One region of the Exiguobacterium sp. s16 genome, then DNA from elsewhere that is predicted to be linked to it. Evidence: riboswitches for the same ligand, from Rfam matches in the RefSeq annotation. Region 1 holds a riboswitch; each other region holds the start of a gene.
What was found. A riboswitch is a leader RNA that binds a small molecule or an ion and turns the genes downstream of it on or off. The one in region 1 is predicted to bind S-adenosylmethionine.

Region 1 (10,613 bases):
TCGAGTAAATAAATGATGGCCGCTTGTTGGAGCGAGTATTTTTTACCGACCCGGGGCACTCCGATGATTTTCCGGACCTCTCGTTTCGTCCAGTTTTGGATCGTGGTGGCGGATAAGTGTTCCCCCGTCAACGTGTTCGCCAAAGCAACGATTTGATTGATCGACAATCCGTTCTTTTCAATATGAAACAAATGAATTTTGCGAAGTTCTTTCGGGAAATGCTCACGCACGTCCTCTGGGAAGAGAGAGATGGCCCGGTCTACGTCGCCAACCCGCATATAATGAAGGCAATCAGCCAAAGTTTGAATCGAAATTGCGTCGCGCATACAGGCATCCTTTCTATAGCCACCTACGTCCGTTGGCTATACAGTCATTTGACCTCATTCTACCAAATGTTTGAAAAGGAAGCTAGGCTATCGCCTGATTAAGGTATAATGGAAACGTATAAAAAAATGTAGATAAAGGTGGTCCAACGATGAATGAATGGGTCAGTTCCATCCTGTCCATCGTCATTGTCCTGGTGTTTCTCGTCGGTCTTGAACAGATTGGCAAACGCCTCGGCTGGACGGATGAGACAATTCGAAAGAGTGTACATATCGCGGTCGGCCATTGGTCGCTGCTTGCAGTCTGGTTAATGGAGACTTGGTACGTCGCAGCCGTCCCGCTCGTCTTCTTCACGTTTGCGAACGCGTTGCTTCTTTATAAGAGTCCGTCACCGGTCCACCAGACGGAGCGCAAATCACTCGGTACCGTCTATTATCCGATCGCCTTGCTCGTCATCCTGTACTTTTTCTTCGAATCGGAGCCGCTCGCTTTTTTGGCCGGATCGCTCGTTTTGGCGTGGGGAGATGGGTTGGCCGCTCTGATTGGACGTAAATATGGTACAGTGACGTACGACTTATACGGACAGAAACGCTCGTTTCAAGGGAGCATGGCCATGTTCCTCAGTTCGTACGCTGTCCTCTTTTTATTGTTTTTGTGGAATGATGTTCCACTTTGGCAAGTGGTAACATATGGATTCATTATTTCCATTATCGCTACGTTGACAGAAGCGATTTCGTATCGGGACTGGGATAATTTCACAATTCCTATCGTAGTGGCAGTGGCTACATCATTATTGCTATAAACTAATTGCTTCATTGTAAAGAAAACGTTGCTTGTCACCCCTGTCAAAGATTTGTATACTGTGTTTCGTACTGAAATCATTCAGTGACGTGTTTGCCTCTCTCTTGACGAACCGAGGCATGCTTAAAATAGAACGTAAAGGATTGAGGCAACGCATGAGCTTTTTAGACCAACTACTTACTATCATTCCGGCCGATCGCGTCAACCAAGACGAACCACTGTCGGCACACACGTATACAAAATTAGGCGGGAAGGCCGATTATTTCGTGGCCCCGCACACGTACGAGGAAGTACAAGCCGTGCTTGAACTTGCTCATCGCGAGAGCGTCCCGTTCATGATTCTCGGGTTTGGATCAAACTTGATTGTCCGTGACGGCGGCCTTCGCGGAATCGTCTTGAACTTGAACGAGTTGAAAACGATTCGTCGCGATGGGAATCAATTGATCGCCCAAGCCGGCGCGGCCATCATCGATGTGTCACGCCAAGCGCTCACCGAGGAACTATCAGGCTTAGAATTCGCCTGTGGCATCCCGGGGACGGTCGGTGGCGCAGTCTACATGAACGCAGGCGCCTACGGTGGAGAGACGAAAGACGTCATCGCGAGCGCGGTCGTCTTGTCACCAGAAGGCGAACTCATGACGCTCACGAAAGAAGAGCTCGACCTCGATTATCGGACGAGCCGAGTTTCTAAAGACGGGCTGATTGTCCTCGAAGCGACGTTCGAACTCGAGCCGCTCGGCTATGAGGCGATCAAAGAAGTGATGGATGACTTGACGCACAAGCGCGAGTCGAAACAACCGCTTGAATACCCATCGTGTGGTAGCGTCTTTAAACGACCGCCTGGTTACTTTGCCGGTAAATTGATTCAAGACTGCGGCCTACAAGGGAAGCGGATTGGCGGGGCGGAGGTCTCGCTCAAGCACGCCGGATTCATCGTCAATATCGATGAAGCGACGGCGACTGAATATATCTCGCTCATCCGTCACGTCCAAGCGACGGTGAAGGCGAAGTTCGAGATTGAGCTTGAACCAGAAGTCAAAATCATTGGTGAGGATATCGCCGTCGAAAACGCATAAGCACGAAAACGCTCGAACCAACCGGTTCGAGCGTTTTTTGATGATGTGACGACATAAAAACCGACAGAATAGTTCTGTCGGTTTGGTCCTTACGCTTGTAATTGTTTTGTGACCGCTTCAGCAGGCGCCACGAACGTGTAGCCGAGGTCACGCGCGACAGCCTCATACGTGACTGTCCCGTCGATGACGTTCAAGCCTTTGAGTAACGCCGCGTTTTCACGAAGCGCCGGGAAAATCCCTTTTTGAGCGCACTCGACGATATACGGCATCGTCGCGTTCGTCAAACCGAGCGTCGACGTACGTGGGACAGCACCTGGCATGTTGGCTACGGCATAGTGCTGGACGCCGTAGCGCTCATACGTCGGTGCGTCATGCGTCGTAATATGGTCGATCGTCTCGCAAATCCCGCCTTGGTCGATGGCGACGTCGACGATGACCGACCCAGGTGACATCTGTTGCACCATTTCTTTTGTGACGAGTTTCGGTGCTTTCGCGCCTGGAATGAGGACGGCACCGATGACGAGGTCACTGTCAGCCACTTGTTTGGCGATATTGTAGCTATTTGAGATGAGCGTATTGATCGTGTTGCCGAATTGGTCGTCGATTTGGCGAAGACGGGCTGGGCTGATGTCCATGATTGTGACGTTGGCACCGAGGCCGATGGCGATGCGGGCTGCGTTCATCCCGACGACACCTCCCCCGATGACGGTGACGTTCGCACGTGGTACGCCAGGCAAGCCTGACAAGAGAATCCCTTTTCCACCGTGCGGTTTTTCAAGGATTTGGGCCCCGATTTGAGCGGCCATTCGTCCAGCCACTTCGCTCATCGGTGTGAGGAGCGGCAACGTGCGGTCGATTTCAACCGTCTCGTAAGCAATCGCCGTCACGCCTGAATCGACGAGTGCTTTCGTGAGTTCTGGTTCGGCTGCCAAGTGCAAGTAGGTGAAGAGCGTCAAGTCCGGACGGAAATAACGATATTCAGACGGTTGCGGTTCTTTTACTTTCAACGCTAATTCGACGTTTCCCCAAACGTCTGCGGCTGTGTCGACGATTGTCGCCCCTGCATCGACATACTCCATGTTCGTGAAGCCGCTCCCGACACCGGCTTCCGTCTCGACGAGAACCTCGTGTCCAAGCTCAGTTAATACGGCTGCACCCATCGGCGTCAAGGCGACGCGGTTTTCATTGTTTTTGATTTCTTTCAATACCCCGATTTTCATGTAAAGTTCCCCTTTCTCTCTACTGACACAATTTGTTCACACCTCTAGTATAGACCCATCCGAAAACGCTGTCTTTAGCATGGATTCTAAAAATGACAATGCCCACTTTGTGAAAAATCACAAAGCGGGCATCAATCATCTTGTCGGTATTGGCCTGCCTTGATGGCGAGGTAAACAGCGGCTCGTTCGGGCAGTGAGACTTGCGTAATATTCGTCAGTTCCTCGATGCGGCGAATCCGATAGAGCACGGTGTTCGGGTGGATGTGAAGATGGGCGGCGACGCGTTTGACGTTCCCATCAAAATAGAAATACCACTCGAGCGTCGTGACGAGCTCGGTATGATGGGCGACATCATATGCCTGCAAACGCTCGATGGTCGGATGCGTTTCGAGCCGAAGCCCGATTCGGCGAGCGAGATCTGGGACGAGCTGATAAATCCCGATTTGTTCGAACGTGTGCGTCGCGGCAAGCTCATAGGGGAACTTCCGACGAAGCGACGTGACCTGTCGTGCTTCTTCCATCGCGGCATACAGCATGTCGCTCTCAAAGAAACGACGGCTGACGCCTAAACGTGGATCGACTTCCGTGAATTTCTCTCGGAGCTGTGTCTCGAAGCGATTGGCCCACTGCAAAAGTGCCGTCTCTTCCTCGGCTAACTCCGATTTCATATAATGCCAGACGAGGAGCTGTTGACCATCGATGGCGTGCAGCACGACCTCGATCGCTTGTTGGGTCGCGAGAACATAAAACAATCGCTCCGCCAGCTGTGGGGTGATCGGTTGGCTGCACTCGATGATGGTGAGTCGGCTGGCGACAGCAATCGGGGCGAGTTCGTTCAAACGATCGCGATGAGCGGGCGACAAATTGGGGCTGGCCAACACTTCTAAAAAGAAACGCTCGAGCTCGGCATCGATGCGCCGCTCATGCATGGCGATGGTCATGAGCAATTTTTTAGCGATGCTCGCGCCTTCTTTTAACACAGTGAGCTCTTGTTCCGAGAACGGGGTCGTTCGGGCGAGGCTCCAAATATAACCGAGCACATCGTCCTGTTGTTTGATAACGACAGCGGCACGTTCGCCTAAACCGACAGCCACCCGGGCTGGGATGACGACCGGTTCGTCTCGGTCGATCACTTCTTGCAGGATTCCACTTTCCCATAAGTCCTCGATGACCGCTTCCGGCACACGACGGCCGATGATGGTCGCGATGCGGGCCGGGTCGGTCGAGTCGGGGTGGGTGCTGTAGGCGAGCAACTGATGGTGGCGATTTTCAATCGTGATCGGGGCCCGAATCGCTTGTCCGATTGCTTCGGCGAGCGTATCGAGCGATTCATAAGATTTCTGCAAAAAAGGCATGTCGATTCCTCCTCTCTCTCACTATACCGTCTCTGTTGTGAAAGTTCACAAAAAGATGGAGTGTTTTGAGAAGAAGGGGCGACATGCCTCTAAAATTCAGCTTAAATCGGGAAAAACAATCCGATGACGAGACCGAGCAGGGCACCGACGATGACTTGGAACGGGGTGTGACCGACCAACTCATTTAAAATCGGTGTCTCATGTTTGATACCTTTGAAATAGTCGTTCAACAAACGGGCTTGGAACCCGACCGCTTGTCGGACACCGGTCGCATCGTACATGACGATCGTCGCGAAAATCAGGGCGAGCGCGAACATGCTGGAGTCGAGTCCTTCGATACGCCCGATCACGGTCGTCAATGCGACGACGGTCGAGGAGTGGGAACTTGGCATCCCACCTGAGGCAAACATGATTTCAAGTTCAAAATCTCGTGTTTTAATGAGTTCGGTTACGAGCTTGGCCGCTTGAGCGATGAACCACGCGAGCAAGGCGGCGAGTAAAGGTTCGTTAAAGAGCAATCGATTCACTTCCTGTCTGACAATGGTATCTACACTATACCCGATTCTCTCAGGCACTAGACGTAAAGTTTTTGTCAAAAAAAAGCACCTCGAGCTTAGGCTCGAAGTGCTTCTCGGTCGATTTTTGTTACCCGACGACGCCTTCAGTCTCCTGAAGTTTGTCCGCGATATTCTCGATGATATAGCGGTTACGTGGATGCTCCTGGCACTCTTTCGAGCATGAACGCATTTGTTTCGGTTCACACTCTTCACAACAGAAGTGTTGAGCATTACACACCGGGTTGGCACAATTAACGTAACGGACCGTCTTCGTCCCACAGTGCATGCATTCGGAAACAACCGACGGATTGACCGTGTTGACTGGGACGTTGATGCGCTCGTCAAAGACGTAGAGCTCGCCTTCCCAATTTTCGCCTTTCGTGGCGTCGTCTTTGCCGTACATGGCGACGCCGCCTTTTAGGTGGAAAATGTTGTCGTGACCTTGGTCACGCATATATGCGGTAAATTTCTCGCAACGGACGCCTCCGGTACAGTACGTGAGTAAGGTTTTCCCTTCGTAGAGGTCCTTGTTCTCTTCGAGCCAATCTGGCATGTAACGAGAAGCCTCTACATCGATTTTGATCGCATTTTTAAAGTGACCAAGATCGTACTCGTAGTTGTTACGAACATCGAGGATGACGACATCGTCGCGATTCATCATCTCTTTCCATTCTGCCGGTTCGAGGTACGCACCGTGCTGTTTAGGAACGTCGAACTCACCATCAAAGCGCCACGTCACAAGCTCTTTCTTATGACGGACAAAGATTTTTTTGAACGCATGCTCTTCGACTTCATCGATTTTGAACTCGATATCGCTGAAAAGCGGGTTCGCTTTCAAGTCGTTCATGTATTGCTCGGTCTGTTCCCAAGTCCCAGAGCACGTTCCGTTGATTCCTTCGGAAGAAATCAAGATCCGTCCTTTGATGCCAAGGTCCTTACAATACTTGAGGTGCTCTTGTGTGAGCGTTTCTGGGTCTTCGATGTTGACGTACTTATAGTACAGCAAGACCCGCATTGGTTTTGTTTCCATGTTATTACTCCCCTGTGTTCAGTTTTTTGCAGGAAAACGAACGTTGGGTTGTGTCGTTCGACGAGCGGACTTGCCTGCAACCACAAGTCCATATTATATGATAGATATCACAGCGAAATTTCGCAAATACTTTTTATTTTTTTTACTGGCGTGCAGGGGGATGCGTCTTCCTGAGCGAAATCGGGTAAAAGGTATTAATGAAAGTCGAAGGTGGAAACTGATATGCTCACATCACTCCAACAATGGATTATCCAACTGATTGAATGGCTGCAAGAGCTTCCGGGAGGCCCATGGGCAGGACTAGGGGCGCCGTTCCTTGAGGCGATCTTTCCATTTCTTCCGCTCGTCCTCATCATTTCGGCGAACGCGGCCACGTATGGGTTCTTGCTCGGGACGTTATTGTCTTGGGTCGGTAGTTTACTAGGGACGATTCTTGTCTTTACAGCCGTCCGTTACGTATTCCGTAAACCGATGACACGGTGGCTCGAAAAACATAAACAAGGGGTATATTGGCTGGAACGCATCAACCATATGAGCCCGATCTCGCTTGGGTTTTTATATTCGCTCCCGTTCATCCCGGTCAGTTTGATCACATACTTACTTGCCCTCATTCAAATGCCGCTTCGGACATTCATCATGGCGGCGGGGTTCGGGAAACTGCTTGTCGTCTTGATTTTTTCGGTCATTGGTGACCAGTGGGAAGAGTTTATTCAAAGTCCGTTCCGCTTATCGATGCTTGGACTGTTACTGTTTGTTCTTTGGGCGATCAGCCGTGGCCTCGAGGAATTGCTCAAGCGGCGCGCCTTCAAAAAACGCAACGAACAACTTCAACGTGAACGTGAAACGAAACGTCAAACGACCCTTCGAAGCTAGTGCTTCAAAGGGTCGTTTTGGTCAGGCGCGCTTTTTGAAACGCGGGAAGTTAAAGACGATGGCCAGCCCTCCGCAAATGAAGAGCAGGAATGGATAGAACATATACGGGACGAGCGCTGGTGACGCCGTATTCGTCAATTCGGCGGCGATGAGCAGCTGTGCCCCATAAGGCAACAGGCCTTGGACGCCACACGAGAAGATGTCGAGCACACTCGCTGATTTCTTTCGCTCGATGTCATACGTGTCGGCGATATTGGCGGCGAGCGGACCGGCCACGAGAATCGAAATCGTGTTGTTCGCCGTCGCGACGTTCGTCGCGCTGACGAGCCCGGCGATGCTCCATTCGGCACCGGCACGTTTTTGAATCCGCGACGTGAGCGCGTCACGCAAGTAAGTGAGCCCGCCGTTATGCGAGATGAGTCCGACGAGTCCGCCCATGAGGAGCGTCAAGAGCGAAATCTCGGCCATACCCATCATCCCGTCTGCCATAGCCGTGACGTATGAAGTGACAGCCAAACTCCCATCGATCAAACCGATGATGCCGGTCAAGGCAATCCCGCCAAGCAAAACGAGAATGACGTTCAACCCGGTCAAGGCGAGAGCGATGACGGCGAGGTATGGAATGAGTTTATACCATTCGAACGTGGCTGCATCGACAGTCGATTCTCCACTCGATAACACCGATAAGAGGACGATTGTGATAATGGCGGCCGGGAGGACAATCCAAAAGTTGGTTCGGAATTTGTCACGCATATTGGTACGCTGGGTCCGGACGGCAGCGATTGTCGTGTCCGAGATGAACGACAAGTTGTCCCCGAACATGGCACCACCGACGACGGCAGCCGCCGCGATGGCGATATTGACGCCACTTTCTTCGTGGATACCGAGCGCGATCGGGGCGAGGGCGGCAATCGTGCCCGTCGACGTTCCCATCGCCATCGAGATGAAAGCCGCGATGACGAATAAACCGCTCAGTAGAAGCGAGGACGGTAAAAATGTCAGCGCCGCATTGACGGTCGCGTCGATTGCGCCGATTGCTTCGGCGACACTCGAGAACGCTCCGGCGAGCAAGAAGATGAAGACCATGATCAAAATGCCGGGGTTCCCCGCGCCTTGGGCGACACGCTCGACCGTCTGAGTGACGCTGCCTTTCGTCATCATCGCCGCGACGATGACCGCGATCAACGCCGCGATCAGGACCGGGAATTTATAAAAGTCGTTATAGTAGATGCCTGCCCCGATAAAGAAGACGAGGAAGACGAGCAAAGGCAATAGTGCCCATTTGTTAGCTGTCGGTTGTTCCAATCGATTCACCTCATTCATAAAATAAAAAGAGAGCCTTCTGAAAAAAGGCTCTCTCTACAAGAAAACACTTTTTTCATCTTTCGAGCAGACTGCTCGCTGGATTTGGCACAGGTTACCCGCTGCCGAGACGTCACTGGGCCAGTCCCTCAGTCTCTCTTGATAAAAAAGTTGTGATATTTAGTTATAAGACACGTTCCCTAACGTACCTGTTTCAAATCCGCTTGTCAATAGCAAACCCCACGCGGTGAACGTGGGGGTGAGTCAAGTCGTTAAGAAATTGTAATGGGCGACGCGGTTGCGTCCGGCGTACTTCCCGCCGACGTAGAGGGCCCGGTCAGCGTTCCGGATCGTATCGTCGAGGCGTTTGTCACCGAACGCCTGAATCGTGTCGACACCGATCGAAGCGGTGACGGGGATATCGATTCCGTCGACGTGGAACGGTTTGTTCTCGATTTGTTGCCGGATCCGTTCGGCGATCTCGATTGCCTGTTCGACATCGCAACGATTCAATAGCAAGATGAACTCTTCACCGCCGTAACGGGCGGCAAAATCTTCGGTGCGGAGTGCCTGGCGAATCCGCCGTCCAAACTCTTGGAGCACACTGTCCCCGACTTGATGTCCGTGCAAATCGTTGATTTTTTTGAAAAAGTCGATGTCGAGCATCGCGACCGAAATCGGATACATCGAACCGTCCGAGATTTGTTGAATCCCGTATTCGTAAAACGCGCGTGCATTCGCGAGCAGCGTCAAGCTGTCGGTCCGACTTTCCGTGTAAAGACGGTCGCGCTCATGGCAACGGCTGATCGTCCGGTTGAACGACTTGAGAAGTTTGACGATTTCACGTTGGATGGTCGAGGGATACCCATAGACGTGTTCACCCGTCATGACGAGCCACGTGCGAATCCCTTCGATCTCCTCGGACCGAACCGAGATGAAACTATGATAGTCGTCGTCAAATTCGTTCGACAGTGGTGCGTCCCATTCGAAGCGCATCTCATATTCGACCGAGGCTTCGTTCGGATAAGCGTGATCGAGCAAATCGAACACGATGTGACGGTCAATCGGCTGACGCGTCTTCAAATCAAAGTACAGGGTACGGTCGAACAGTTTAAACTCGACGAACCCTTCGTCATAGTGATTGAGCCGCTCACATTGACTGAGAAACACTTCGATGGCTTGCGCCTCGCTCTGCGATAACGACACGGCTTCTTTTGCCTCGTCATACTGTTCAATCAACGATTTAAAGGCGTCTTGCCGGCCTTTTTGGATGATGAGCCGCTTGATGAAGAACGTCAACGCGGCAGCGATGCTGCTGACGACGAGTAAATTCGTCTCCCGGAACAACGAGGCCGCCAAAATGAAGACGAGACTGACGATATACGTATAAAACGCGATGCTCAGAAAATCGCGGACCGGGATGTCGACGCGGAACCACCAACCGACTTGATACTTTTGCACGATCGTGTTCAAGATGATGGCCAGAATCAAACCGGCGAGCGGCAGGAACGAGTCTTGAGAATAGAAGCCGAGACCGGTCACACCACCAAGTGCCAAGTAAACACCGGCTGGGATGGCAATCTCCAAGAAAGACGTGATGGCGTTCCAAGGATACGTGAAGCGGAAGCGTCGAAGCGCGACGCGCGGTTTCAAGTTTACGAACTGGAAGACGAGGAGACCAATCTGATTGACGAAAAGCGCCGTCTCGAAATCAAAAAACAAGAAAATGATGAGGACGATACTTTCCGAAAACGTGAAGTAGACGCCTTTCCGTTCGATGGAGTCCATTTGAAAAATGATGACAAGGAGCGCGATCAAGATGAACGGCAACGGCTCGATGGCGGGTATGTTCAATACGCCTGTGGCGAACAAGGTGATCGTCGATATGAGTAAAACACTCCATATGCTCCAACCAAGGACGGACATCTTGCGAAAATGGTTCATGGTTCCCTCCTATGTGGGAAAATTCGATATGTATGGTAGGAGATTCGGCACAATCATGCCCGAGTCCTGCCTATTCATCATAATGGCGGAATTCTAGCATTGAGTCTATATGAAATATCCTCTATAATGAA
Region 2 (10,613 bases), on a different contig from region 1:
ACGCGGAACGTGAGCAACTTGGGAAGTCGTTCGAACGATTCCGCAATGGCGTCAACCCAGAGACGCTCCGTGCCATCTATGGGGCGTTATATCATCGGACGGCGGACGGGACGGACCAAGCGACGAACTTGTGTACCCAAATCGAAATCGAGCGCGTATCGCACTCATCGAGCTATATGGTCGAAGGGACTCAGCAGCATAGCGGTGAATCGTTCACGAACGAATATGATGCGGTCGTGGCGGCGACCGGGTATCGACCGCGGATTCCGGAGTGGGTCGAACGATTTGACATCGAATGGGAAGCGGAACGACTATGGCGCGTCAACAACCGCTATCAAATCGCGACGGAGACTCGGTTAACCGGCAGTCTGTTCACCCATACGAACTTGGAACATTCGCACGGGCCGGCGGCAACGAATTTAGGGATGGCCGTATATCGGAACGCGATTATGTTGAATGAAATGGTAGGGGAGACGGTGTTTGAGGTGGCCGCACAGCGACCGTTTACAAGCTTTTGAACAAAAAAAGGGCTAGGCGTTAGCCTAGCGGAATCAGGGGGGAATACTTGAAGTCTTGCTTGATTTGTATTTACCCGACCCGTCGACTTTGAAACACGAAAATAATCCCAAATAATCTTTTTTACTAATTTGTACACTTTATCGAAAAAAGTATGTTATAGTAAGTTGATGAATTTAGCATAGGAGTGTTTGTAATGGCAAAATACGAAAAAGATCAAGTTTTAAAAGGTAAAGTAACAGGAATCCAACCTTTCGGTGCGTTCGTCGCACTCGACGACGAGACTCAAGGTCTTGTCCACATCTCTGAAATCTCACACGACTACGTGAAAGACGTGAACGAGTACGTTCAAGTCGGTCAAGAAGTTGAAGTGAAAATTCTTGATGTTGATGAAGCATCTAAGAAAATCAAGCTTTCAATGAAAGCGACACAAGAAGCTCCAAAACGCGAGAAGTCGGCTAAGCCAGCTCGTCGTGGCGCACCACGCCGCAACGAAGCTTCAAACTTCAAGCAAGAAGAAGCTCCAGGATTCACTGTCCTCAAGGACAAGCTCGAAGACTGGATCAAAAACACGAACTTCAAGAAGTAAGTGATTGAGACGACCTGCCATGTGCAGGTCGTCTTTTTTTTTGTACAGGAAATGTCCCGCTCGTTCACGAACAGTACAGAAAAGGAGTGAGGACCATGAGAATCGGAATCATCGGTACGGGTGGAATTGCCAAGACTGCCCATATCCCGCAATACATCGCGGCAGGGGCCGACGTCGTCGCCGTCATGAATCGGACGCGAGAGCGCGGGGAAGCGGTGGCTGAACAGTTTGGAATCAAACGGGTGTATGAGACGGTCGAAGAGATGCTCGTCACAGAACAACTCGATGCGGTCAGTGTATGTACGCCGAACGCGCTCCACAAAGCGCAAGTCATCGCCGCACTCGAGGCAGGATGCCACGTCCTCTGTGAGAAGCCACCGGCCATCTCGGCCCGTGAGGCGAACGAGATGCTAGAAGCGGCCCGGAAGGCAGAGCGGACGCTTCATTACGGATTCCATTACCGGCACCGGTCGGACACACAACTATTGAAACGGATGATCGATGCCGGGGAACTCGGTCATGTCTATGCGGCGACGGCCCTTGCCCTGCGGCGTCGTGGTATCCCGGGATGGGGCGTGTTCACGGATAAGGAACTGCAAGGAGGCGGTGCACTGCTTGATATCGGGGTACATATGCTCGACCTCGCCTTGTATTTGATGGATTATCCGAAGCCGGTCGATGTCATCGGTCACGTCGGTCAATACCTCGGCACACGGCCTGGTGTCGGGCTGATGGGTGATTGGGACGCGGAGGCGTTCTCGGTCGAAGACACGGCCCGGGCGATGGTCACGTTCGACAACGGAGCATCTTTGTTTTTAGACGCGAGTTTCATGGCCAATGTCGAGGCGGCGGACACGATGCGGGTCGAACTACGGGGCACGATGGGCGGGGCGTCGCTCTTTCCTCTCCAACTCCATACGGAAGAGCATGGCGCCTTATTCGATAAATCACCGGCCCATCTGACGCTCCAAGATCCGTACACCAGTCAGATTCGCACGTTCCTCGAGGCTTGTCGGCACGAGCCATCGTACCTGCAAGCGGAACAGGCAGTGACGCTCCATACGATCATCGACCGCATCTACGCTCAGGCCTGATTGCTTTTCAATCATAAAAAACAGGGTATATAGTGTAGGTGTTACATATTTTCGAAGGAGGATGAAACATGCACAACTTTGAATACAAGAACCCGACGAAACTTATTTTCGGGACACATCAGATTGAAAAACTCGCGAGCGAGTTGAAGGCGCTTGACGCCAAGAAAGTGATGCTCGTCTATGGAGGCGGGAGCATCAAAAAGAACGGCACGTACGATGAAGTCGTGGCGGAACTGAACAACGCCTCGATCGATTTCGTCGACTTCTCAGGCGTCGAACCGAACCCGCGCATCGAGACGGTACGTCGTGCCGTCAAACAAGCGCGTGAAGAAAACATCGACGCATTGCTCGCGGTCGGCGGCGGTTCGGTCATCGATTGCACGAAACTCATCTCGGCGGCCATCCCGTATGAAGGCGACGCTTGGGACATCGTGCTCCGTGACCACATCCCGACGGAAGCGATCCCGTTCGGTACGGTGCTCACGCTCGCGGCGACCGGTTCTGAGATGAACTCAGGTTCGGTCATCACGAACTGGGAGACACAAGAGAAGTACGGCTGGGGTCACCCGCTCGTCTATCCGACGTTCTCGATCCTCGACCCACGTTACACGGTATCAGTGCCAAAAGACCAAACGATTTACGGCATCGTCGACATGATGAGCCACTGTTTCGAGCAGTACTTCCACCCGAACCATGCGCCGGTTCAAGAGCGGATGACGGAAGGCGTGTTGAAAGCGGTCGTCGAATCGGCACCGAAACTCGTCGACGATTTAGAAAATGTCGACTTGCGCGCCATCATCTTGTTCTCAGGTACGATCGCCTTGAACGGTGTGCTCCAAATGGGTGCCTCGGGCGACTGGGCATCGCACAACATCGAACATGCGGTCTCGGCTGTCCATGACATCCCGCATGCAGGCGGACTCGCGATCCTGTTCCCGCGCTGGATGGAACATGTACTCGATGAAGACAATGCAGCACGTTTCGCACGCTTAGGCACAGAAGTGTTCAACGTCGAACCGGCTGACACAGACTTGGAAACGGCGAAGCGTACGATTGCAGCCGTTCGTGCCTTCTTCGATGAGCTCGGCGCGCCAAGCTCGCTCCGTGACTATGACATCGACGAGTCGACGTTCGACGCCATCTTGGATTCGGCGATGAAACGCGGGGCGTTCGGTCGCTTCCGCACACTCGAACGTGAAGACGTGGCAGCGATTCTTGAGTTGAGCAAATAAGGCGATTTGATGCCTATTTTGCAATAATGATTGAACGAATCCGACGTTTCCGTTTATGATGGGTCATGTATGGCTCTTCAAGGAGCGATTTAAAGGAGGAAATGACATGTCAACTGTACGTTTCGATTATTCAAACGCCCTGTCTTTCGTCGGGGAACATGAAGTCGATCAATTGCAAGAAACCGTGAAAGCAATGCATTCGGTCATCCATGACCGCAGCGGGGCAGGTAGCGATTTCCTTGGGTGGGTCGACCTCCCAACAAACTACGATACGGATGAGTTTGCCCGCATCAAAGCGGCCGCGGAACGAATCCGTGAGAACTCGGACGTCCTCGTCGTCGTCGGGATCGGTGGATCATACCTCGGCGCACGCGCGGCCATCGAGATGCTTCAACATTCATTCTTCAACGTATTGTCAAAAGAAGAGCGCAACGCGCCACAAGTCTTCTTCGCCGGCCACAACATCTCGTCTACTTATTTGACGGAGTTGCTCCAGGTGCTCGAAGGCAAAGACGTCTCGGTCAACGTCATCTCGAAATCGGGAACGACGACAGAGCCGGCGATCGCGTTCCGTGTCTTGAAACAGTTCATGGAAGACAAGTATGGTCAAGACGGTGCTCGTGAGCGCATCTATGCGACGACAGACCGTGCCCGTGGCGCCTTGAAGACGCTTGCGGATGCGGAAGGCTACGAGACGTTCGTCATCCCGGATGACGTCGGAGGCCGCTTCTCGGTCCTCACACCGGTCGGACTCCTTCCGATCGCTGCGGCAGGCATCGACATCGATGCCCTCATGGAAGGTGCACGCGACGCACAAAACGCCTATTCGTCACCAGAGCTCTCTGAGAACGAGGCGTACCAATATGCGGTCGTCCGTAACGCCTTGTATGCGAAAGGCAAGTCGATCGAGTTGCTCGTCAACTACGAACCGGCCTTGCACTACGTGTCGGAGTGGTGGAAACAGCTTTACGGCGAATCAGAAGGAAAAGACAACAAAGGGATCTTCCCGGCGGCTGTCGACTTCTCAACTGACCTCCACTCGATGGGACAATACATCCAAGAAGGTCGTCGTGACTTGTTCGAGACGGTCATCCGTGTCACGAACGTCCGTCACGCGATGAACGTGCCAGAAGACGCGCAAGATCTCGACGGCTTGAACTTCCTCGCCGGCGAAACGATCCAATTCGTGAACGACAAAGCGGCTGAAGGAACACTCCTTGCCCACACGGACGGAGAGGTACCGAACCTCGTTGTCGAATTGCCAGAGATGACGCCGTACCACCTCGGTTACTTGTTCTACTTCTTCGAGAAGGCATGCGCGATGAGCGGATACATTCTCGGGGTGAACCCGTTCAACCAACCGGGCGTCGAAGCGTATAAAGCGAACATGTTCGCGTTGCTTGGAAAACCAGGTTACGAAGAACAAAAAGCTGAGCTTGAAAAGCGTTTGAACCAGTAATTTCGAGTAGGTCCGCTCCGGCGGGCCTATTTTTTTTGTTTGAAACTGGGGGAAGACAAGGTAAAGTGAGAGTAGACAGGGGAAAGAAAGGGATGGACTATGTTGACATTCACGGACTACTATCACAATAAAGTCGAGTTGAGCTTCGCGCACTATCCATTTTCGGATACGCCGCTCCACGTCTGGGTCGTCGCCCGCTATGAGAATCAATGGGTGCTGACGAAGCATAAGCAACGCGGACTCGAGTTTCCGGGTGGAAAAGTTGAGCCCGGCGAACATGAGGATGATGCCGCGATTCGGGAAGTGTATGAAGAGACGGGTGGTGTCGTGAAGACGCTGCACTATCTCGGACAATACCGCGTGCTCGGGCGCGGGGACACGGTCATCAAAAATATTTACTTCGCCGAGATCGAGCGCTTCGATGACCATCCGGCCGTCGATGAGACCGACGGCGCCGTGCTCATGAAGGAACTGCCAACGAATCTGCTCCGGAACAACCGGTACAGTTTCATGATGAAAGACCGGGTGCTCCCGGAAACGATGAAGGTGCTACATGAAAAACGAATGGTTTGACCGGATCGAGGTCCTCCCACCATATGCCGGTTATGCGGTCCACCGTGGCTGGTACGCGACGCGCGATGGTGAGGATGTCGTCGCCTATACGATCACGCCGACGCGACCGAACGGGCACGTCCTGTTTTATTTGCGCGGTGGAACAGGACGCATCGGCGACGTGCGCTTGCCCCGGTTGATGCAGTTCGCGGCCAAAGGTTTCCACGTCGTGGCGCCTGTTTATCGGGGTAACCATGGGGGGAGCGGGAAAGAGGACTTCGGCGGGGCCGATTTAGAGGATGTCTTGTCTCTCTATGATCGCGTCCATCGAACGGACACGCTCATTCATGCCCTTGGCTTCTCGCGTGGGGGCATGATGGCGTTGTCGCTCGCCGCGGAGCGGCCGCTCACGTCCGTGACGTCATGGGCGGGTGTCACCAATTTGGAATGGACGTACGAAGAGCAACGCTCGATGCGGAAAATGCTCCGCCGTATGACCGGGGGTGATCCGGAAGCGGCTCGTGCGGCGTACGTGGAGCGTTCACCCCTCTACAAGGACTGGGAGGCCCCGACGTTATTGATTCACGGGACAGACGACGAGCAAGTGCGGCTCCGTCATGCGACAGCCGTGGCCGAACGGATGGGGGAGCGGGCCGAACTTTGGATCGTCCCGTTCGCTCATCAACTCCCGTTTTGGGAAAAGTGGAAGACGACCGATGAGGCGATGGACTGGATGTTAGCCGTCGCACCAAAAAAATGACTAGCGCCTAAACCAGGCGCTAGTCATTTTTTATTACACGATGATTGGGCCGGCCGCGACGACCGCCTCACTCGCTTTCGTGAATCGTTTGAAGTTGTCTTGGAACTTACGGGCGAGCGCTGCCGCCTCGGCGTCGTAGCGGGCCCCGTCTTTCCATGTGCCCCGTGGGTTGAGCACGTCGTCTGGCACCCCGTCGATGTGGCGTGGGATCTCGACGTTGAAGATGTCATGGCGCGTCGTCTCGACGTCACGGAGTTTCCCGTTGACGGCCGCGTTCACCATCGCCCGTGTATAGGCGAGCTTCATCCGCGATCCTTCGCCGTATGCGCCGCCGGTCCAACCCGTATTGACGAGATAGACGTCGACGTCATGTTTCTCGATCAACGTGCCGAGCATGTCGGCGTAGCGTTCCGGTGCGAGCGGCAAGAACGGTGACCCGAAACATGTCGAGAAGGTCGCCTGCGGCTCCGTCACGCCGCGCTCCGTGCCGGCTAGCTTCGACGTATAGCCTGACAAGAAGTGATACATCGCCTGCTCCTTCGTCAATTTGCTGATTGGAGGCAGGACGCCGTATGCGTCGGCCGTCAAGAAGACGATCGTGTTCGGATGCCCGGCTCGTGACGGAAGCATCGCGTTATCGATAAATTGAATCGGGTAGGCGGCCCGTGTGTTCTCAGTGAGTGAGATGTTCTTGTAGTCTGGCGCCCGTTCCTCGTCCAAGACGACGTTCTCAATCAACGAGCCAAATCGAATGGCATCGTAGATTTGAGGTTCGTTCTCACGCGACAAGTTGATCGTCTTCGCGTAGCAACCGCCTTCAATGTTGAAGACGCCGTCAGGAGACCAACCATGCTCGTCGTCCCCGATTAAATGACGTTCTGTGTCGGCCGATAGCGTCGTCTTTCCGGTACCCGATAGCCCGAAGAAGAGAGCCGTCTCGCCGGCGTCCGATACGTTCGCCGAGCAATGCATCGACAAGACGTGCTGTTCCGGTAACAGGAAGTTCATGACTGAGAAAATCGATTTTTTAATTTCGCCGCCGTATTCTGTTCCCCCGATCAGAATGGTCCGTTTGGCGAATGAGACGAGAATGAACGTTTCGGAGTTCGTCCCGTCGACTTCCGGATCGGCCTTATAGCTCGGTGCATAGATGACCGTGAACGGATCAAAGGCACCTTGTGTCGGCCATTCGCGCAAGAACAACTGTTTCGCGAACAAGTTGTGCCACGCGTATTCTGTGATGGCCCGGACCGGGAGCGTATAATGCTCGTCAGCCCCGGCAGACGCCTCGAGATAATAGAGCTTGTCTTTCGTCTCGAGATGCGTGAGCACTTTATCGAGCAGTGCCGTGAACTTCTCTTCTGCGATCGGTTGGTTGACCGGACCCCAGTCTACTAAATGATTGCTGACTTCATCTTGCACGACGAATTTGTCTTTCGGTGACCGTCCTGTGAATTTACCTGTACTGACCGATAAAGCCCCGTCTTTCGTCAGTACGCCTTCCCCGTTGCGAATGGCTTCTTCCACCAATTCTGGAACCGTTAAGTTCCGCATCATGTCGGCACCTTTAATTAATTCTTCGATTTTCAGGAGCGTTGTCGCCATCCTGAATCCCACCTTTCCCCTAAATAGATGTGGATGAAATCCGCATACTTCCGCGTTTAATTAGTATGACGTTTTTATTATATGTGACATACTAATCAAAAACAAGCCTTTTTTACCCTTTAAAGTAAGCGCTTTCTTACACTGTCATTCTAACATATTCTGTACCAGGTCATAGTACAAAATCGAAAACCGACAAAAAAATGTTTGATATTTCACAAACATAACTATTGCGAGTTCGTGAAAAGTTTTACGAATTCAGTCGATACGCTTGACAGAACGGGGTGTCATTTATATGATGGTCTTCGTAACGGATACTCTTATTCTGAGCGGTGGAGGGAACAAGGCCCTACGAAGCCCAGCAACCGTCCGATTTGTCATTGTTATTCGGAAAAGGTGCTATCCTGAAGCGAAGCGCAAGCTTCGAACGATAAGAGGGTAAGGAAGAACGATTCAACCTTTCCCATTGAACATGGCGAAAGGTTTTTTTCATTACCGTCCCAAAGCAACGCGTAAGGGGAACGAGTACCGTCCACACATCACCCTTATTATAGGAGGTTTTTCGAAATGGCAAACTTGAACCGTCGACTTTTCACTTCGGAGTCCGTCACGGAAGGACATCCGGATAAAATTTGTGACCAAATCTCAGATGCGATTTTGGATGCGATTTTAGCTGAAGATCCAAACGCCCGCGTTGCGGCTGAGACATCTGTCACGACAGGTCTCGTGCTCGTAGCAGGTGAGATCACAACATCAACTTACGTGGATATCCCGAAAGTTGTTCGTGAAACAGTTCGTGAGATCGGCTACACACGTGCAAAATATGGTTTTGATGCAGAGACTTGTGCTGTCCTCACATCGATTGATGAGCAATCGGTAGACATCGCCCAAGGTGTCGACCAAGCGCTTGAAGCTCGTGAAGGACAAATGACTGAAGAAGAAATCGATGCGATCGGCGCTGGTGACCAAGGTCTCATGTTCGGTTACGCAACAAAAGAGACACCAGAACTCATGCCGCTCCCGATTTCACTCGCACACAAATTGTCACGTCGTTTGGCAGAAGTTCGTAAGAACGGCACGCTCGCTTACCTTCGTCCTGATGGTAAGACACAAGTGACGGTCGAATACGACGAAGCGAACAACCCAGTTCGCATCGACACAATCGTCATCTCGACGCAACACGCCGAAGACATCACACTCGAACAAATCCAAGCTGATTTGAAAGAGCACGTCATCGACGCGGTCATCCCGTCTGAACTTATCGACGCGGATACAAAATACTTCATCAACCCGACTGGCCGTTTCGTCATCGGTGGACCACAAGGGGATGCAGGCCTTACAGGACGTAAAATCATCGTCGATACGTACGGTGGTTACGCTCGCCACGGCGGCGGCGCGTTCTCAGGTAAAGATCCAACCAAAGTTGACCGTTCAGCGGCATACGCGGCTCGTTACGTAGCGAAAAACCTCGTTGCAGCGGGACTTGCTGACAAAGCAGAAGTTCAACTTGCTTACGCGATCGGCGTTGCCCACCCGGTATCGATCGCAGTCGACACGTTCGGCACAGGCAAATTGAGCGAGACTGAGCTCGTCGAACTCGTTCGCGAGAACTTCGACCTCCGGCCGGCCGGCATCATCAAGATGCTCGACCTTCGCCGTCCAATCTACAAGCAGACAGCAGCTTACGGCCACTTCGGTCGTACAGACGTTGAACTCCCATGGGAGCAAACGGATAAAGCGGCAGTGCTTGAAGAAGGCGCGAAACGCTTCGCATAAGACAGTAAAAACGACCTTTCTCAGCGAAAGGTCGTTTTTTTGTTAGGCTTGTGTTTTGTTGTCATTCGATGATTCGTTATTGCTTGATGACGTGTCGGATGAAGTTTCTTGCCCGAGCGCCGTATCTTTCGCATCGACGACTTTCTCGCCGATCGATTGAAGATCTGACTTCGCTTCTTGCGCCGTGCCGACGACTTTGTTCACGTCTTCTTTGACCGTGTCGACTTCACCAGCGACTTTCTCGTATACGTTTTGAACGTCAGTGGCAACTTCTTGGATGATTCCAGAAGCTGATTTCACTTGGTCGATGACTTGTGAGGCCTTTCCGGCTGGGTCTTGTTTGACTGTATCGACGAGACCGCCGACCGACGATTTCGCGCTCGAGAACGATTGTTTCGTGTTCTCACGGTTCGACGTGCTAAGTAAGGCGAGCAGACCGCCGACGAGGGCGCCGAGGAGCATCCCGGTCACGACGGTGATTTTAGGGCCACCTGCATTTGCTTGGTCAAACTGACGATTTGGATTGTTGGCTTGCTCTAGTTTTGGATCATGTTGTAGTTTCGGTTCCATAGTAACACTCCTTTTTGTAAGTTGGCATTGATACTCTTATACCCGAGTCAAAATGGAAAATAACGTCTTCCTTCATTTCGACATCAAAAAGTAATGAGCGGGCAGGATATTTTTTTGCTGATGGGGAATGATACTACTAGATTGGCCAAAAGGGGGATGCCGTTATGAAGATCAGGGAAGCCGTACCAGAAGATGCCGCCACCATCCGCGATATTGCGCTCGCAACGGTCAGTGAACAAGACGAGGTTCGTTCAAAAGTAATGGAACGGGCTTATCAGCAAGAAGAGATCGTCCGCGCCATCAGTTCAAGCGAGGAAGCGAAAGAGCAGTTGTTCATTGTCGGTGAAGCCGAAGGCGACGTCATCGGGTTCTATCATGCGATCGACCGCGGGGATACGTGGGAAGTGCTCCGACTCTATCTTCATCCGACCCATCACCGACAAGGTCTCGGAACGGCCTTATT
Region 3 (10,613 bases), on a different contig from region 1:
GCTCCACGACTTGCTCGAAGATACGTTGACGACACCTGATGAACTGAGTGAACGATTTGGACATGAAGTGACACGTCTAGTCAAGGCTGTGTCCGAGCCGGGGAAACATCAGTCGTGGGAAGAACGCAAACGGATGACGATTCAGCATGTGCGGACGATGCAGTATGATGAAGTCGCACTCTTGGCCGCGGACAAGCTACATAATCTGCGTTCGATTCGTCTCGACGTCGAGTCTGCCGGCAAACAAGTATGGGACCGTTTCAATCGGCCGCTCCGCGACCAATCCTGGTATTATCATGAACTGCTCCATGCGTTGACGCCGTTCGCGCAGACGACGACGCTGATCGAAGCGTTCGAGACGGAAATGAACTTGTTATTTTATGGAGTCGAAGAAGGGCGGACCGAGAAGTTAGAGAAGTTGTTCGGTGTCATCAAACATGGGTTCCGTGAAGAGGAGTGGCTTCAAGAGACGACGACACTTTGTCAGACCGCTTTTGAGCTGAACGAGACGATGCGCGAAGGTTATCGTCACGGGACCGAGGTCAATCAACCCGAGCTCGACGCCTTGTCGGCTCAATTGAAAGAAGCAGGACTGTGGGAACGCTTGTCGCTCCCGGCACTCCAAGCGATCGATGAATTATCGTATCGAATGGCACTGCAGTCGGACGAGATCGTCGCGTGGCTTGAGTGAAATGATTGTCAAGTGACCTTAAACGTGATATATTCATCGTGAACATAAGAAGGGGAGTAGCGACCACGAATGTGGTCGATGGATCGTCACTACGGTGCAACGCACTCGGTCCATCGAGCTTCTGATCCAAGTCCGCGAGACCTTTTTATGGATGCTTCTTCGGCGTCCATAAAAAGGTCTTTTTTGATTTTTTGAAAAAGGGGAGACACAGAAAATGGTATTTATTTACTTCATCTTGGCCGCAGCACTCACCGTGTATGCTGCCATCAAATTATCGACGTATGCCGACGTCATCAGCGAGAAGTCGACGATGAGCGGCATGCTCGTCGGGACCGTGTTGCTTGCCGGAGCGACATCGCTTCCGGAAGTGACGACGAGCGTATCGGCCGTCATGATCAATAACCCGGACATCGCCATCGGGAACATGCTCGGCTCGAACTTGTTCAACATCTTTATCTTGGCGATGTTTGACTTGTATTATCGTCAGAAGCGTCTATTTAACGAAGCAAGTCGGGATCACCTCTACACGGCGAGTCTCGGTTTGATGTTGACGCTCGTGACGATGCTCGCACTCGTCATCCGCATCGACTTCACGATTCTCGGGATCGGGATCGATGCCTTATTGATTGCAGGGTTGTACGCGGTTGGGATTTACTATATCGGACAACGTCCAAAAGAACCTACGACAGAACGGGAAGTCGAGCAAGAAGTCGGTGTCAGCGTCACCGACTCAATTCCGATCAAGCGCGCGGTCATCGGCTTCATCATCGCCGCACTCGTCATCATGGCGGCCGGAACGGCGCTTTCAGTGTTAGGTGACCAAATCGCCGTCGTGACCGGACTCGGTTCGAGCTTTGTCGGCAGTTTCTTGATCGCGGCCTCGACGTCGCTCCCAGAAGCGGTCGCCGTCTTCGTCGCCTTGAAGCTTGGTAACGTCAACTTGGCGTTCGGTTCGATTTTGGGGAGTAACATCTTCAATATGCTCATCATCGCGATGTCGGATGTCTTCTACCGAGGCGGTTCGATTTTGGCGGATGTGTCCACGTCACACTTGGTGACGGCGATCGGGATCACGATCTTGTCGGTCTTGGTCATGTACAGTGTCCTTCGAAAAGATGTCACGTCGAAGTTCCGCTACGTCTTGCCGTCCGTTCTCGTCGTCCTCGTCTATTTCGCGTCGTCTTACTTCATCTTCATCGGTTGATCGACCACACGGTGTCCTCGGACATCGTGTTTTTTGTTTGAGGCGGTTCGAGGAATCACTTTTCACTCACTTGGGTATAGAAGGAGGGAAGGAGGGGTGGCGATGCAAATGCATTCCGTGGAACGTCTTGATGATTACGTCATATTAATCCCAGCATATAATCCCGATCAAGCGCTCGTCACACTGGTCCGGGAGTTGAAAGAAGAAGGGTTCGTCCATCTGTTCGTCGTGAACGATGGGAGTGCCGAGACGTCCCGTCCGATTTTTGACGAGGTCGGAAAATGGGTCACGGTGCTCGAGCATACCCGGAATCAAGGGAAGGGTGCGGCGTTGAAAACCGGGATTCGACATGTCGTTCAGCATTTCCCTAGAACGAACGGGGTCATCACGGTCGATGCGGATGGGCAACATCTGCCGGCCGACGTCTTGAAGCTGTATGAAGAAGGCATACGTTGGCCTCATCATTTGATTATGGGCTGCCGCGACTTTTCAGGGTCCGATATCCCGTTCCGGAGCCGATTCGGAAATCAGATGACGCGCGGCGTCATGTTGCTCGGCAGCGGTCTTCGTCTGAAGGACACCCAAACCGGCCTCCGGGCGATTCCGCTGCGGTATGCAGAACAATTGCTTGATGTGCCGGGGAACCGTTATGAGTTCGAGATGAACATGTTGACGTTCACGAAACGATTGCAAGTCCCGATTCATCAGACACCAATTCAAACCGTCTATGTGGCAGAAAACGCCTCGTCCCATTTCCGGCCGGTGATCGACTCGATTCTTATCTATCGCATGTTTTTGGCCTATTCATTATCATCGGTCGCATCATTTCTGTTAGACATCGGGTTCTATGCCTTGTTCGTCTATTTGTTGAATCCGTGGTTCGAGACGACGCACGTCTTGATTGCGACGGTCGTGGCCCGTATCCTGTCATCGCTGTTCAATTATTTCGTCAATCGGAAAATTGTGTTCCATTCGAAGGCGAAGCGGGCGATGCCGAAATACTTCGGTCTAGTCGGATTGCAGATGGCGCTGTCGGCCGGTCTCGTCTATGCGCTGTTCTATGTCATCCGCGACGGTGAGGTGTGGATCAAAGTGTTCGTCGACAGCTTCTTGTTCGTCGTCAGTTATTATGTCCAGAAAAAATGGATCTTTAAACGCTAACAGGCCAAGACGTGTGTCTTGGCCTGTCTGGCATGCATATCGTTCAATAAGCGAGTTTTCCGAGCTTGACCGATGTGTACCGGTGCAGTTCACGCGGATCATGGATCCCGGTCTTCTGCATCATGTCGCGCATGAGCAGGGCACAGACGCGAGCATCTTCAGCCGCATCGTGATGCATGAACGGGACGTTCAAATATTCCGCCATCGTGTTCAGCTTGTGATTCGGCAGACCTGGATACAGTTTTCTCGACAACTTGACGGTACAGCCGTACTCGATCGTCGGAAACGTATATAAATCGTATTTGGCGATCGCTTTCTTGAACGCGCCCATATCGAACGATGCGTTGTGTGCCATGACGAGGTCGACATCCCGCAGCGTCGGATAGAGCTGTTCGAGCACCTCGGGTAACGCTGGGGCGTCCCAGACATCGCTCGGCCGGATGCCATGGACCCGGATATTGCCGGCATCGAAGTCTTCCTCCGGATTGACGAGCAGTTGGTTCGTTTCGATGATTTCACCGTCGACAAGCAGGCTCCAGCCGACAGAGCAGATGCTGCGACTATCGCGGTTCGCCGTCTCGACGTCGATGGCAAGAATTGAATGTGGCATAATTAATCCCTTTCTCGTAAAAACAAGTATAAAAAAAGTCTAACATATCGTTAGACTAAAAAGCGATTATGCGGCCACGAGGTTGCGGCATGCTTCGGCACAGCGGAGACATGCTTCGGCACAGCGTTGGCAATGGTCGTGCAAGTGGCGGCCACATTCGACGGCGCACGTGTCACACACCTGGGCGCAGAGTGCACCAATCGGTTTGGTGAAAGCCGAATCGGTCTCGAGCGCGTTCAAGGCGAGTGCACACACTTCCGAACATTCTTTCGTCAGCCGGATACACTCGGCGACCATCAACAAATCTTCTTCTTGTAAGCATTTTGAGAAACAATGATTGCTTGCCCGCATACAGTCGATGACGGCTAAAATGGTCTCTTCGACAGAGGCTCGGTCCATGATAAGTCCCCCTTTAGAATAATGATGTCTTACAATCATTACCCGCTAGCGGATGAGTTAAACCGAGCGGCGACGCAAAAAAAGTCACCCCTCAAATGAGTGGTGACTTCAATAATGGAGCATAGCGGGCTCGAACCGCTGACCTCCACGCTGCCAGCGTGGCGCTCTCCCAGCTGAGCTAATGCCCCGTTCGAAAATTATTATATCATCCTAGTAAAACATTTGGCAATGGCTATTTTTAATTTTTTTGAACAAAGTTTAATCAGCACTGAACGTGGGAAAATCACAAATGATGTTATATTACGAAAGCAGGTGTCATGTATGGAAATGATTTTACTCGCACTCTTACCTGCCTTGATGTGGGGGAGCATCCCGCTCATCGTCTCAAAGGTCGGCGGGAAGCCGATTCAACAGTTGATCGGGACGACAATCGGGGCGATGGTGATGGCGGTCATTATCGCACTCGTGTTCAATCCCGGGTTCACGACGCTCGCAATCGTGACCGGATTCATCTCCGGCGCGTTTTGGGCACTCGGACAATATTTACAGTTCCAATCGTTTCAAATTTTAAGTGTCTCGAAGGCGATGCCGATCAGCACCGGCATGCAGCTTCTCGGTACATCGTTGTTCGGTGTCATCGTCCTCGGAGACTGGAAAACGACGACCGAACTATGGCTCGGATTTTCGGCGCTCGTTCTCATCGTGATTGGGGCTGCGTTGACGTCGTATCAGCAGAACAAAGACGGCGACAGCAGCGGCGCCTTGAAGAAAGGCTTGCTCGTTCTGCTCGTGTCGAGTATCGGTTACGTGACGTACGCCGTCCTGACGAACTATTTCGAGGTCGACGGGATCACGGCGATCTTGCCACAGTCGGTCGGGATGTTCGTCGCGGCGCTGTTGTTCAGCCTGCGTGAGAAAGATGTGAAGAAGTTCGATCCGAAGACGTTCAAAAACATCTTGGCCGGGATCGCCTGGGGGATCGGGAACTTCGGGCTGTTCGTGTCGAGCGGTGAAGTCGGAATCGCGACGTCATTCGCCTTGTCGCAATTGAACGTCGTCGTGGCGACGCTCGGCGGGATCTATCTATTAAAAGAAGAGAAGACGACGAAAGAACGTGTCTTCGTCTTTATGGGTATCGGCCTCATCGTCGTGGCCGGATTCATGCTCGGAATCGCCAAAAGCTAAAAGACGGGTCAGACGACCCGTCTTTCGCTTACCAGGCTTGTTCGATGAATGCGTCACGCCCAGATTTTTTCCGGTCCTCTTTATAGTGGGCCGGATTTTTTTTATGGAAGTCTTGATGGTACTCCTCGGCCGGATAGAACGTGTCGGCCGGTAAAATCTTCGTGACGATCGGCTGTTGGAAACGTCCACTCGCCGCGAGCGCGTCGCGACTCTGCTCTGCTTTCACACGTTGTTCTTCCGTATGATGGAAGATGGCCGGCGCATATTGACTGCCTCGGTCTTGGAATTGACCGCCGTCATCGGTCGGATCGGTCTGAATCCAATACAGTTCGAGCAGTCGCTCATAAGCGAACAGCGTCGGGTCGAACGTGATCTCGACGACCTCATAGTGTCCTGTCGTCCCTGTCTTCACTTGTTCATACGTCGGATCGTCGACGTGACCTCCCGTATAACCTGATACGATCGACTCGATGCCGGGCTGTTCCTCGAACGGTGTCACCATGCACCAAAAGCAGCCGCCTGCGAATGTTGCTTTTTCCATTAATAAGTCCCCCTCATGTTCATTCCCAAAAAAAGCGCCCATGTCATCGACATGAGCGCTCTGTCATATCGGCCAAGGCAATCGCCTTGCTGGTAGTAGCACCTTGCCGTAGCAGGTTGCTGTGAAGTCATAGAGCCAGGTCTCTCGTTCACTCAAGATATCGATATGTAGTTGGTGACAGCATCATACCATCAGATTTGAAGCGGCGTCAACGGTTTGGCTTGCGCCGTAGTTGGAGCAAGGTGGCACCGAGGATCAGGATGCCGAGCACGATGGAGAGCGGTAGCGTATACGGGGCGTCCCCGGCATATAACTGTAAGAAGAACAAGGCAAAGACGGACAATAAGACGAGTACGTACGAACGGTTCATAGTAACCTCCCTTTTCTTTCAGTGTACCAAGTTACACATTCGTTGGCGAACGAAAACAGGAAATCAAATGTCGATAGCGAATACCATCGAGTGACCAAAGGAGGAATCAATATGACTGACACATTTGATTTTATGGAACTCGATATCGAAACCGCCCATCGCGGATATAAAGAAGGAACGTTCACGGCGCGTGACGTGACGGCCTATTATTTGACCCGGATCGCCCAGTTCAACGACAAACTGAAGGCGGTCATCCAGGTGAACCCGGACGCCTTGTTCGAGGCCGAGTCGGCTGACCGGGCATTTCGTCGCGGGCTACGCTTGCCGCTACTCGGCATTCCTGTCTTGATCAAAGACAATGTCGAGACAGCCGGACTCATGAAGACGACGGCCGGGGCCGTCGCACTCGCGCATCACTTCGCAGGCCGGGACGCCAATCTCGTCCAAAACCTGCGAGCGAGCGGGGCCATCATCCTCGGGAAAGCGAACTTGTCCGAATGGGCCAACTTTTTGACCGAGGGCATGCCGAACGGCTGGAGCGGCGTCGGTGGGCAGACGCTCAATCCATATGGGGATAAGCTCGATGTCGGAGGTTCGAGCTCAGGTTCGGCCTCTGCGGTCGCAGCGAACCTGACACTGCTCGCTGTCGGTAGCGAGACGAGCGGCTCGATCATCCATCCGAGCGTGCACAACGGCATCGTCGGCATCAAACCGACCGTCGGCCTCATCAGTCGGAGTGGCATCATCCCGATCTCGCGGTCGCAAGACACGGCGGGACCGATGGCACGAACGCTCGAAGACGCGGTAAGGGCACTTGAGGCGATGGTAGGGGAAGACCCGGCGGACCCGGCGACACTCAACCTCCCGGCCGGTCCGCCGTATCGGACGTGCCTCGACGAGCGCCAAGCGGTCGGGATGCGTGTCGGGATCGTCAAAGCTGATTTATCAGCAGAAGAACAAGCATTATACGGTGAGGCGACCGAGCTGTTGAAACAGAGCGGCATCGACCTTGTCGAAGTCGAACTGCCCGCCCATGATACGCTCGACCAAGGCGATATTTTGTACCACGAGTTCAAACTCGGGATCGAGGCGTACCTGGCCACGACGACGCTCCCATACGAGACGTTGTCGGATTTGATGGACTGGAACAACAGACATCCTGAGACGATCCCGCACGGACAAAAGACGTTCGAGAAAGCGGAAAGATTGTCGGGACGTCTCATCGAGGCGGCCTATTTGACGCGCCGGCTCGATGACGTGCGTGACGCCAAGACGGACGGACTCGACCGTCTATTAAACGAACAGCAGTTGCACGCGCTCGTCTTGCCTCACGATTTGAACTATGACATGGCGGCAAAAGCCGGGCATCCGACCATCACGATCCCATATCGCTTGAAAGCGAGCGGGGCGCCGTTCGGCCTGTCGTTCACCGGGACGAGTTATGCCGAACGTGACTTGATCCGTCTGGCGTATGCGTTCGAGCGGCATATTTCGCGTCCCGTTCCACCGTTATAAGAACGTTGCACCCGTCGTCCACGTCCGCTACAATGGTACGTATGCGGATTGAAGAAAGGACAGATAGCAATGAAACCATCTATATACGGGCTGACGTTCGATCAGCTGACAGAAGCGTGTGTCTCTTGGGGATACAGCGCCTTCCATGCGAGACAAATCTGGGACTCGCTCTACATCGACCGAGTGAAGCAAATCGAGGACATCTCGGTACGGGCCGAGGTGCGTGAGGCGATCGCCGCCGAATACGTCATCTCGACGCAAGACCTGTTCGTCAAACAAGAGGCGGGCGACGGGACGGTCAAATTTTTACTTAAACTACACGACGGGCACTATATCGAGACTGTGCTCATGCGACATAAGTACGGCCGTTCGGTCTGTGTGACGACGCAGGTCGGGTGCAATATCGGCTGCAGCTTCTGTGCGAGCGGTCTCTTGAAGAAGACACGTGATTTGACGGCGGGCGAAGTCGTCGAACAAATCATGACCGTTCAACACTACTTGGACGAAGTCGGCGAAGGGGCCCGGGTCAGCCATATCGTCGTTATGGGGATCGGCGAACCGTTCGATAACTTTGACAACTTGGTCGACTTCCTGCGTGTCGTCAAGGACGAGCGCGGTCTCGCGATCGCGCCGCGTAAAATCAACGTCTCGACGAGCGGACTCGCCGACAAGATTTACAAGTTCGCGGACCTCGATTTGCGCATCAACTTGGCGCTGTCGCTCCATGCGCCGAACGACGCGCTGCGGACGCAAATCATGAAAATCAACCGGGCGTTCCCGCTCGACAAGCTCATGCCGGCCATCCGGTATTACGTCGAGAAGACGAACAAACGAATCACGTTCGAATATATTCTCCTGTCGAAAGTGAACGATTTACCGGAGCACGCCGAGGAATTGGCGGCGCTCATCGACGATATTAAGGACAAGTCGTACGTCAACTTGATCCCGTATAACCCGGTCAACGAGCATATCCAATACGAGCGCAGTACCTCGGAGGACATCATGGCGTTCTATGATGTCTTGAAGAAGCGTGGCATCAACACCGGTGTCCGCCTTGAGCACGGGACTGACATCGATGCGGCATGCGGCCAGTTGCGCAGTAAACATATGAACGTCGAAGGTGCGAAATAAGTGGACTCCTTGAATCGAATGATTCAAGGAGTTTTTTTCATAGAGCCGCTCCGGTGAAGGAAAGACGGACATCGCCCCTAACTCTGCGGAACGATTTTGAAAAATCTTGAATAGACCTCGTCCGCTCAGGGAATAGTCAGTTGAAATCAATGTAGAGAGTGGAGGCAATTCAATGGAGACAGTAAACGCTGCGTTATGGATTCGAGTCAGAAATACACTTGGGGAAGGCCCGTGTTGGGATGCTGAACTGAAACGGTTCTATTGGGTCGACATCGAAGGACACACACTTTGGTGGTACGACGAAAAGGAAGACGAGCTGTCATCGTTCGATATGGGACAACAGATCGGGTTTGCGGTCCCGAAAGTGACAGACGGCGTCGTCGTCGGCTTGAAAGACGGCATCTATGAATGGGACGAGGGATCGAAGCGACTCGATAAACTCGTCGAACTCGATGACCCGGAAGGGGATCTTCGCTTCAACGACGGAAAGGCCGACCCGTACGGACGAATCTTTGCCGGGACGCTTCATCTCAACGACGAGGAGAACGAGGCGACGCTCTATCGCTTGAACCGTGACGGCACGACCGAGGTCATGCTCAGTGAACTGACGCTGTCGAACGGTCTGACATGGTCTCCGGACCACTCGACGTTCTACCACATCGATACACCGACCGAGACGGTCCGCAAATACCCGTTCGACTTGAAAACAGGAACACTCGGGGATGGGGAAGTCGTCATCGATTTCAAAGATGAGGAAGGATTCCCGGACGGCATGACATCCGATGAGGACGGCTTTTTATGGATTGCCCACTTCGCGGGCGGACGCGTCTCGCGCTGGAACCCGAAGACGGGTGAAAAAGTGCTCGAGGTGCTCGTGCCGGCCCCGAACGTCACGTCATGCTGTTTCGTCGGTGATGACTTGAAACAACTTGCGATCACGACGGCGCGCGAAGGAATGGATGACGCGGCGCTCGAGGCCCATCCGGACGCAGGGTCGGTCTTTAAAATTGATACAGATGTGAAAGGGATGCCGCTCTATCGGTTTGGTCGATAAGGAGGTACGAAGATGGTAAAACGATTGCTCGTTCGTGCGGGAATCGGTTTGGCGCTCGCGGCGGTCGCCCGGGTCGGGATTCAAAAGCTGTTGGAGGCAAACCGGGAAGACGATCATACGTATTTGAATCCGCGGTGGGATGAGACGCCGAGTGTGGATGCCGACAAGGACGCGGATGAGGTCGGTCTGACCCAGCTCGACTCGATTTATCGAGCCGAATGGCAGGCGAACGCCTATCCACGCTCAGAGGCCGAACGCAAGGCGTTAGAGGAATAGGCAGGAGAACACGTCCGGAAACGGGCGTGTTTTTTTCTTGACAAGACGTCACCGACCCGTCATTATCTAAAAAGTAATCATTACGATTTAGGAGTGGGTAGAATGAGACGAATCCCGATCACCGTGCTGTCCGGTTATTTAGGAAGCGGTAAGACGACACTATTGAACCACATATTGAACAATCGGACGGGCAAGAAATACGCCGTCATCGTCAACGACATGAGCGAGTTGAATATCGATGAGCGATTGATTGAACAGGGCGGTTTTTCAAGGACGGACGAAAAGTTGGTCGAACTATCGAACGGCTGCATCTGTTGCACGCTCCGTGAGGACCTGCTCGAGGCGGTAGCAGAGCTTGCGAACGAGCGGGACCTCGACGGAATCATCATCGAGTCGTCCGGTATCTCAGAGCCGATCCCGGTCGCCCAAACGTTTACATATGCCGATGACGCCCTCGGCATCGATTTGACGAGCCG

Region 2: linked by a shared signal. The riboswitch ahead of metK (methionine adenosyltransferase) and the one ahead of KNP86_RS14075 (Na+/H+ antiporter NhaC family protein) in region 1 are both predicted to bind S-adenosylmethionine.
Region 3: linked by a shared signal. The riboswitch ahead of msrA (peptide-methionine (S)-S-oxide reductase MsrA) and the one ahead of KNP86_RS14075 (Na+/H+ antiporter NhaC family protein) in region 1 are both predicted to bind S-adenosylmethionine.

The regions. Positions count from the first base shown of each region.
Region 1 covers NZ_JACSLM010000011.1:42,630-53,242, reverse strand. Annotated here, with positions in the region: gene KNP86_RS14115 (DUF1836 domain-containing protein) at 1-326, opposite strand, end outside; gene KNP86_RS14110 (diacylglycerol/polyprenol kinase family protein) at 476-1,126, shown strand; gene murB (UDP-N-acetylmuramate dehydrogenase) at 1,281-2,201, shown strand; gene ald (alanine dehydrogenase) at 2,291-3,421, opposite strand; gene KNP86_RS14095 (PucR family transcriptional regulator) at 3,553-4,776, opposite strand; gene KNP86_RS14090 (divergent PAP2 family protein) at 4,878-5,303, opposite strand; gene trhO (oxygen-dependent tRNA uridine(34) hydroxylase TrhO) at 5,422-6,363, opposite strand; gene KNP86_RS14080 (TVP38/TMEM64 family protein) at 6,586-7,236, shown strand; gene KNP86_RS14075 (Na+/H+ antiporter NhaC family protein) at 7,258-8,559, opposite strand; SAM riboswitch class I at 8,612-8,707, opposite strand; gene KNP86_RS14070 (GGDEF domain-containing protein) at 8,803-10,482, opposite strand.
Region 2 covers NZ_JACSLM010000002.1:143,238-153,850, forward strand. Annotated here, with positions in the region: gene KNP86_RS04245 (lysine N(6)-hydroxylase/L-ornithine N(5)-oxygenase family protein) at 1-518, shown strand, start outside; gene yugI (S1 domain-containing post-transcriptional regulator GSP13) at 713-1,105, shown strand; gene KNP86_RS04255 (Gfo/Idh/MocA family protein) at 1,201-2,199, shown strand; gene KNP86_RS04260 (iron-containing alcohol dehydrogenase) at 2,268-3,431, shown strand; gene KNP86_RS04265 (glucose-6-phosphate isomerase) at 3,538-4,890, shown strand; gene ytkD (RNA deprotection pyrophosphohydrolase) at 4,990-5,463, shown strand; gene KNP86_RS04275 (alpha/beta hydrolase family protein) at 5,444-6,202, shown strand; gene pckA (phosphoenolpyruvate carboxykinase (ATP)) at 6,236-7,807, opposite strand; SAM riboswitch class I at 8,122-8,241, shown strand; gene metK (methionine adenosyltransferase) at 8,372-9,580, shown strand; gene KNP86_RS04290 (hypothetical protein) at 9,623-10,150, opposite strand; gene KNP86_RS04295 (GNAT family N-acetyltransferase) at 10,315-10,613, shown strand, end outside.
Region 3 covers NZ_JACSLM010000002.1:515,928-526,540, forward strand. Annotated here, with positions in the region: gene KNP86_RS06135 (HD domain-containing protein) at 1-691, shown strand, start outside; gene KNP86_RS06140 (sodium:calcium antiporter) at 906-1,895, shown strand; gene KNP86_RS06145 (bifunctional glycosyltransferase family 2/GtrA family protein) at 1,998-3,056, shown strand; gene KNP86_RS06150 (3'-5' exonuclease) at 3,100-3,666, opposite strand; gene KNP86_RS06155 (four-helix bundle copper-binding protein) at 3,733-4,065, opposite strand; tRNA gene KNP86_RS06160 (tRNA-Ala) at 4,181-4,253, opposite strand; gene KNP86_RS06165 (GRP family sugar transporter) at 4,387-5,250, shown strand; gene msrA (peptide-methionine (S)-S-oxide reductase MsrA) at 5,279-5,791, opposite strand; SAM riboswitch class I at 5,855-5,955, opposite strand; gene KNP86_RS06175 (hypothetical protein) at 6,000-6,161, opposite strand; gene KNP86_RS06180 (amidase family protein) at 6,273-7,676, shown strand; gene rlmN (dual-specificity RNA methyltransferase RlmN) at 7,746-8,807, shown strand; gene KNP86_RS06190 (SMP-30/gluconolactonase/LRE family protein) at 8,980-9,861, shown strand; gene KNP86_RS06195 (hypothetical protein) at 9,874-10,137, shown strand; gene KNP86_RS06200 (GTP-binding protein) at 10,240-10,613, shown strand, end outside.